3 regions of the Enterobacter hormaechei subsp. xiangfangensis genome follow, and region 3 is predicted to be linked to each of the others. Evidence: predicted binding sites of a transcription regulator. Region 3 holds the regulator's gene; each other region holds the start of a gene.
What was found. Region 3 encodes Fur, which represses iron uptake genes when iron is present. Its sites were predicted from a motif close to ATAATAATGAGAACNACTATCAA; they were not measured.
Positions count from the first base shown of each region.

Region 1: a site for Fur is predicted at 1,278-1,300, ahead of BFV63_RS15515 (Nramp family divalent metal transporter). Genes of this name have one in related genera too.
Region 2: a site for Fur is predicted at 882-904, ahead of BFV63_RS12320 (TonB-dependent siderophore receptor). Genes of this name have one in related genera too.

Region 1 covers NZ_CP017183.1:3,254,019-3,256,292, reverse strand. The annotation lists gene nupC (nucleoside permease NupC) at 1-995, opposite strand, end outside; gene BFV63_RS15515 (Nramp family divalent metal transporter) at 1,341-2,274, shown strand, end outside.
Region 2 covers NZ_CP017183.1:2,557,177-2,559,450, forward strand. The annotation lists gene BFV63_RS12310 (YciC family protein) at 1-212, shown strand, start outside; gene BFV63_RS12315 (septation protein A) at 226-765, shown strand; gene BFV63_RS12320 (TonB-dependent siderophore receptor) at 946-2,274, shown strand, end outside.
Region 3 covers NZ_CP017183.1:1,329,721-1,331,994, reverse strand. The annotation lists gene ybfE (LexA regulated protein) at 1-241, shown strand, start outside; gene fldA (flavodoxin FldA) at 397-927, shown strand; gene fur (ferric iron uptake transcriptional regulator) at 1,219-1,665, shown strand; gene chiQ (ChiQ/YbfN family lipoprotein) at 1,757-2,083, opposite strand; gene chiP (chitoporin ChiP) at 2,131-2,274, opposite strand, start outside.

The sequences.
Region 1 (2,274 bases), 1.9 Mb from region 3:
GGGGAGAGTGTGCTGGCAATCTTCTGGAGATCCATCATCGCCACGAATTCGTTGGATACCAGTTTCGTTGCCATGATACTGCCCACTTGCAACGCTTCGTGAGCGGGCACGCCCATCACCCAGGCAACCGGGTAAAAGATGTAGCCCAGAATACCCTGGAAGGAGATACCGAGTACGGCCGCAAACAGGGCGTTCAGCGCAGCGATCAGCGCGATAAAGCCAATCAGCATCGCGGCAACGATAATTGCAACCTTGAAACCCGCCAGAATGTATTCACCCAGCATTTCGAAGAAGCTCTGCCCCTCGTGCAGGTTAGACATCTGAATGTTCTCTTCGCTGGCATCCACGCGGTACGGGTTAATCAGCGAAAGAACGATAAAGGTGCTGAACATGTTCAGAACCAGGGCCGCAACCACGTATTTTGGTTCCAGCATGGTCATATACGCGCCCACGATAGACATGGAAACGGTAGACATTGCGGTTGCCGCCATGGTGTACATGCGGTTACGGGACATCTTGCCGAGGATATCTTTATACGCAATGAAGTTCTCAGACTGACCGAGGATCAGTGAGCTGACTGCGTTAAAGGATTCCAGTTTACCCATGCCGTTAACTTTCGATAACAGGAAGCCGATCGCACGGATAACCACCGGAAGAACGCGGATGTGCTGAAGGATACCGATCAGGGCAGAGATGAAGACGATAGGGCAGAGTACCTTCAGGAAGAAGAAGGCCAGACCCTGATCGTTCATGCTGCCAAAGACGAAGTTGGTCCCTTCGTTGGCAAATCCGAGCAGTTTTTCGAACATTTCGGAGAAGCCTTTCACGAAGCCGAGGCCTACGTTGGAGTTCAGGAAGAACCACGCAAGTAAAACTTCAATGACCAGCAGCTGGACAACATAGCGAATACGAATTTTTTTGCGGTCTGTGCTGACCAGCAATGCAAGTGCAGTAACGACAACAAGTGCCAGGACAAAATGAAGGACGCGGTCCATATTTGCTCCAAATATGAGGCAGGTTTAATTTCCGTGCACATTCTATGTAACAAGCACAAAGAAAACGAGATCAAGCCCACACTATAGTTACATCCTGTGACGAGTCTCAAAAATAGTGATCAACAATACATTTTTGTTATGTTAGGTAAATGAGTGAAAAGTTAAGTTTGTGTGCTACGCTTCACAAATGTCTGCGCATTTTCACATTCTGTGACCTTGCTCCACCTGCCTGTCTATCGTTCCTGGCTATCAGAGAAATCATGTTAACCATTTCAAATGAACTTGATAATCATTCTCATTTTGATAGCATAAAACATAGCAAAGGCTATATTTCCAGAGGCAGAAATGACGAATAGTCGCGTAGAGAGTAGCAGCGGCAGAGCGGCACGCAAGCTGCGGCTCGCATTAATGGGACCGGCATTCATTGCCGCGATTGGCTACATCGATCCGGGTAATTTTGCGACCAACATTCAGGCCGGGGCCAGTTTCGGCTATAAACTGCTGTGGGTTGTGGTCTGGGCCAATCTGATGGCGATGCTGATTCAGATGCTCTCCGCGAAGCTGGGTATTGCTACCGGAAAAAACCTGGCGGAGCAAATCCGCGATCATTATCCACGTCCGGCAGTTTGGTTTTACTGGGTTCAGGCGGAAATTATCGCCATGGCCACCGATCTCGCCGAGTTTATCGGGGCGGCGATCGGCTTTAAGCTTATTCTGGGCGTATCTCTGCTTCAGGGGGCCGTGCTAACCGGTATCGCCACTTTCCTGATTCTGATGCTCCAGCGGCGGGGGCAAAAACCGCTGGAGAAAGTTATCGGCGGCCTGCTGCTGTTCGTCGCTGCCGCCTATATTGTTGAGCTGATTTTCTCCCAGCCGAATCTGGCGCAGCTGACGAAAGGGATGGTGATCCCGTCGTTACCCACTTCTGAAGCCGTTTTTCTGGCTGCCGGGGTGCTGGGGGCGACAATTATGCCGCACGTCATTTATCTACACTCTTCATTAACCCAGAATCTGCATGGCGGGACGAGTAAAGAGCGCTACTCCGCCTCGAAATGGGATGTGGCTATCGCGATGACCATTGCCGGATTTGTGAATCTGGCGATGATGGCCACCGCCGCCGCCGCGTTCCACTTTAACGGGCATACCGGGGTTGCCGATCTTGACCAGGCTTACCTGACGCTGGAGCCGTTGCTGAGTCATGCCGCTGCCACTATTTTTGGTTTAAGCCTGGTTGCTGCGGGCCTTTCATCTACGGTTGTGGGGACACTGGCCGGGCAGG
Region 2 (2,274 bases), 1.2 Mb from region 3:
GCAGCATCAGGCTCGCATGGGCCAATATGCGACTGGTCGCCCCGGCCGTTATCAGCTGGCTGCTGGCCAAGACTCTGCTGTTGCTGTTTGCGCCGAATTTTGCGGTGTTAACGCCAAACGTCGGAGCGGTTGTCGCCAATACGCTGAGCAATCTGATTTCAGCCGTGCTGCTGGTCTATTTGTTCCGCCTGTACATGTTAATTCGTCAGTAACTGGGATCGCAGAATGAAGCAGTTTCTTGATTTTTTACCGCTGATCGTATTTTTCGCTTTTTATAAGCTGTACGACATTTATGCCGGCACGCTGGCGCTGATTGTGGCAACGGCTGTGGTGCTGATTTACAGCTGGGTTCGCTATCGCAAAGTTGAAAAGATGGCGCTCATCACCTTCCTGATGGTGGCGGTGTTTGGTGGTCTGACATTGTTCTTCCACAATGATGAATTTATCAAATGGAAGGTCACGGTGATTTACGGCCTGTTTGCGGGCGCACTCCTCATCAGCCAGTGGGTGATGAAGAAGCCACTGATCCAGCGCATGCTGGGGAAAGAACTGACCCTGCCGCAGGCTGTGTGGGGGCGTCTGAATATCGCCTGGGCGCTATTTTTTATTCTGTGTGGTCTGGCGAATATCTATATCGCATTCTGGCTCCCGCAGAATATCTGGGTCAACTTCAAGGTGTTTGGCCTGACGGCGCTGACTCTTATCTTCACCCTGCTCAGCGGCGTTTATATTTATCGCCACATGCCGCAGGATGACAAGCACTGATCCTTCTGGCCAGATCGCCACGCGGTCTGGCCTCTTTTCCCGCCTTCTCTTTTCTCTACATCCTTCCTGCGAAAATGTCTGAATCATGAAGATTTTATGGAGATTGCTGTCACTTTATTGTAATGAGAATGACTATCATTAATATTCGTCATCGCATTTTTAACAAATGGAAATGAGTTGATGAATAACATAATAAGATTTGCCCCGGCTACACTTACGCTCGCCATTTTTTCAACGCTATACCAGAGCGCACACGCAGCGGAAGAGACTCTCGCCGATGGTGAAACAATGGTTGTTCAGGCCACCGCTGAAGAGGCGCTGAAGCAACAGCCGGGGGTTTCCATCATCACGGCAAAGGACATAGAAAAGGATCCACCGGTTAACGATCTTTCAGAAATTATTCGCAAAATGCCCGGGGTTAACCTCACCGGAAACAGCGCGACAGGCAGCCGCGGTAACAACCGCCAGATCGACATCCGCGGTATGGGGCCGGAGAACACGCTGATTCTGATTGACGGTGTGCCGGTGACGTCACGTAACTCGGTGCGCTACAGCTGGCGCGGGGAGCGCGATACCCGCGGGGATACTAACTGGGTTCCGCCAGAGATGGTTGAGCGCATTGAAGTGCTCCGGGGACCTGCTGCCGCCCGCTATGGTTCGGGGGCGGCCGGCGGCGTCGTCAACATCATTACCAAACGCCCGACCAACGACTGGCACGGCTCACTCTCCCTGTACACTAACCAGCCTGAAAATGATAAAGAGGGGGCGACAAAACGCGCTAATTTTGATCTGAGCGGCCCTCTTGCGGGCGATGCGTTAACGATGCGCCTGTACGGGAATATCAACAAAACCGACGCAGATGCTCAGGACATCAACACCGCGCAAAACGGCTCTTACGCCGCCGGACGTGAAGGCGTGCGCAACAAGGACATCAATGCCCTGCTCTCCTGGAAACTCACGCCACAGCAGATTATCGATTTCGACTACAGCTACAGCCGCCAGGGCAATATCTACGCGGGTGATACTCAATACAGCAACAGCAACGTCAGCCCTGACGGTCTGGTGTCGTCCCTGTATGGACACGAAACCAACCGAATGTACCGCCAGTCTTATGGCATTACGCACAACGGCATCTGGGACTGGGGTCAGTCAAAGTTCGGTGTCTATTATGAAAAGACCAACAACACCCGCCTGGAAGAAGGCTCTACGGGCAAAGTTGAGGGGATGATCAATAGCGATAAATACGATACCAGCCGGCTGGAGTCATACCGTTCAACGGGTGAACTGAACATTCCTTTCTTCTGGCTGGTCGAACAGACGCTAACCGTGGGTGCAGAATGGAACCGTGATGAACTGAACGATCCGGCCTCAATGCAGGCGACAAATGTGTCGGGAGAAGTGATTAACGGCGTTCCCGGCACGGCTTCTGAGCGCAACAGCAAAAACAGCGCTGACCTCACCGGCATCTATCTTGAGGACAATATTGAAGCGCGTCAGGGCACCAACCTG
Region 3 (2,274 bases):
TGAGCGTCGACCGGGACGACCGAAAACGAATCCGCTTTCGCGCGATGAACAGCTGCGTATCAATAAACGCAACCAGCTTAAACGCGATAAAAATCGTGGGCTTAAGCGTGTCGAACTGAAGCTGAATGCCGATGCCGTCGATGCGCTTAACGAGTTAGCTGACGCGCGCAACATCAGCCGCAGCGAACTGATCGAAGAGATGCTGATCGCCCAGCTTGAGACGTTACGCGGCAAGGCGTGAGTCAGAAAATCCCCAATATTACCTTTTTCATGTAGCACAGAGTGCAGTCCTGCGTGATAGCTGTTTCCGCAGGGTTGCCTGTTCTGCTATTATTGCCCTTATCCGTGGACAATTTGCGCCACCATACCATTAAGTTTCAAGAGGTTATTTTACTCATGGCAATCATCGGCATTTTCTTTGGCAGTGATACCGGCAATACTGAAAATATCGCAAAAAACATTCAAAAACAGCTCGGTAAAGACGTTGCTGATGTGCATGACATCGCCAAGAGCAGCAAAGAAGATCTCGAGGGCTATGACATCCTGCTGCTGGGCATCCCCACCTGGTACTACGGTGAAGCACAGTGTGACTGGGACGATTTCTTCCCGACGCTGGAAGAAGTAGACTTCAACGGCAAGCTGGTTGCCCTGTTTGGCTGTGGCGATCAGGAAGACTATGCTGAGTATTTCTGTGATGCGCTGGGCACTATTCGCGACATCATTGAGCCACGCGGTGCGGCGATCGTCGGTCACTGGCCAACGGCGGGTTACCATTTCGAAGCTTCCAAAGGTCTGGCAGATGACGATCACTTCGTTGGCCTGGCCATTGATGAAGACCGTCAGCCAGAGCTGACCGCTGAGCGTGTAGAAAAATGGGTTAAGCAGGTTCGTGAAGAGCTGAACCTGGACGATATCCTTAACGCCTGATATCCCTGCGGCGCAACTCCGGTTGCGCCCGTTTTCCAGGTAAAACCGATTAAATTAATTGCTACAAACTTTTAACTTTTTCGCCCAGACCTGTACAATATCCCCCTGGTAAAAAGTGGGTGCCATCGAACAAGTTTGTTGGTGATACCACGTTTTTATAAGCATACTTTGCTTGAGACTTGCAGTTTTCATTTAGCCATGGCAGTTCTATAATGAGACGCATTATCCCAAGTGCATTTTCTGTCACTTCTTCTTTTGAAGTGAATCGTTTAGCAACAGGACAGATTCCGCATGACTGACAACAATACCGCATTAAAGAAAGCTGGCCTGAAAGTAACGCTTCCTCGGTTAAAAATCCTTGAAGTGCTTCAGGGGCCAGACAATCACCATGTCAGTGCGGAAGACCTTTATAAGCGTCTTATCGATATGGGTGAAGAGATTGGGCTGGCAACCGTCTATCGTGTGCTGAACCAGTTTGATGACGCGGGCATTGTTACTCGTCATAATTTCGAAGGCGGTAAATCCGTGTTCGAGCTGACTCAGCAGCACCACCACGATCACCTGATCTGCCTCGACTGTGGCAAGGTCATTGAATTTAGCGATGATTCCATTGAATCGCGCCAGCGTGAAATCGCCGCCCGTCATGGCATCCGCCTGACCAACCACAGCCTGTACCTGTACGGTCACTGTGCTGAAGGTGATTGCCGCGAAAATGAACATGCGCACGACGCAAAATAAGTGAGTGTTCATACTCTGAGCCAGCCGTGAGGTTGGCTTTTTTTTGCCTGAAAAAAGCCCGGTGACGCTGCGCCACCGGGCGTAAAGCAACTTATTTATTGTTATTGCGTATCTCGTTCCAGATCTTATCGCAACGCTTCGCCACTTCCTGATCGTTACCGGTTTTACGCGCCTGAATACAGGCCTGGTAATCCATTACGCGAACGTTTTCCTGCGTGGCGAATTGCTCATGGGCTTTGTCTTTTTTCAGCACGTTCAGCACGCTTTGACAGGCCTCAATCTTCTCAGGTGAACCCTGTGCGGTATTGATGCACGCGCTGTAGGCCTCTTTCAGACGGGAGTCCTCTTTCGGCACCTGATCCTGCGCGCATGCCACCAGCCCGAAGGTCAGCAACGCAACGATTACCCTTTTATTCATCATGTTCAGTCTCCATAACGGCGGGACACCGCCCGCCGCAGCATTCCTCAGAAGATGGTAAATGGCGCAATGACCATGAATTTCACGTCACGTTCATCCTGGAAGATGTTGCCGTAGCCGCCCGCGTAGCTCGGGATATCGGAGTGGTTGTCATACTGGGTGAAGTGCAGTTTGAACATCGTGCCTTTCGC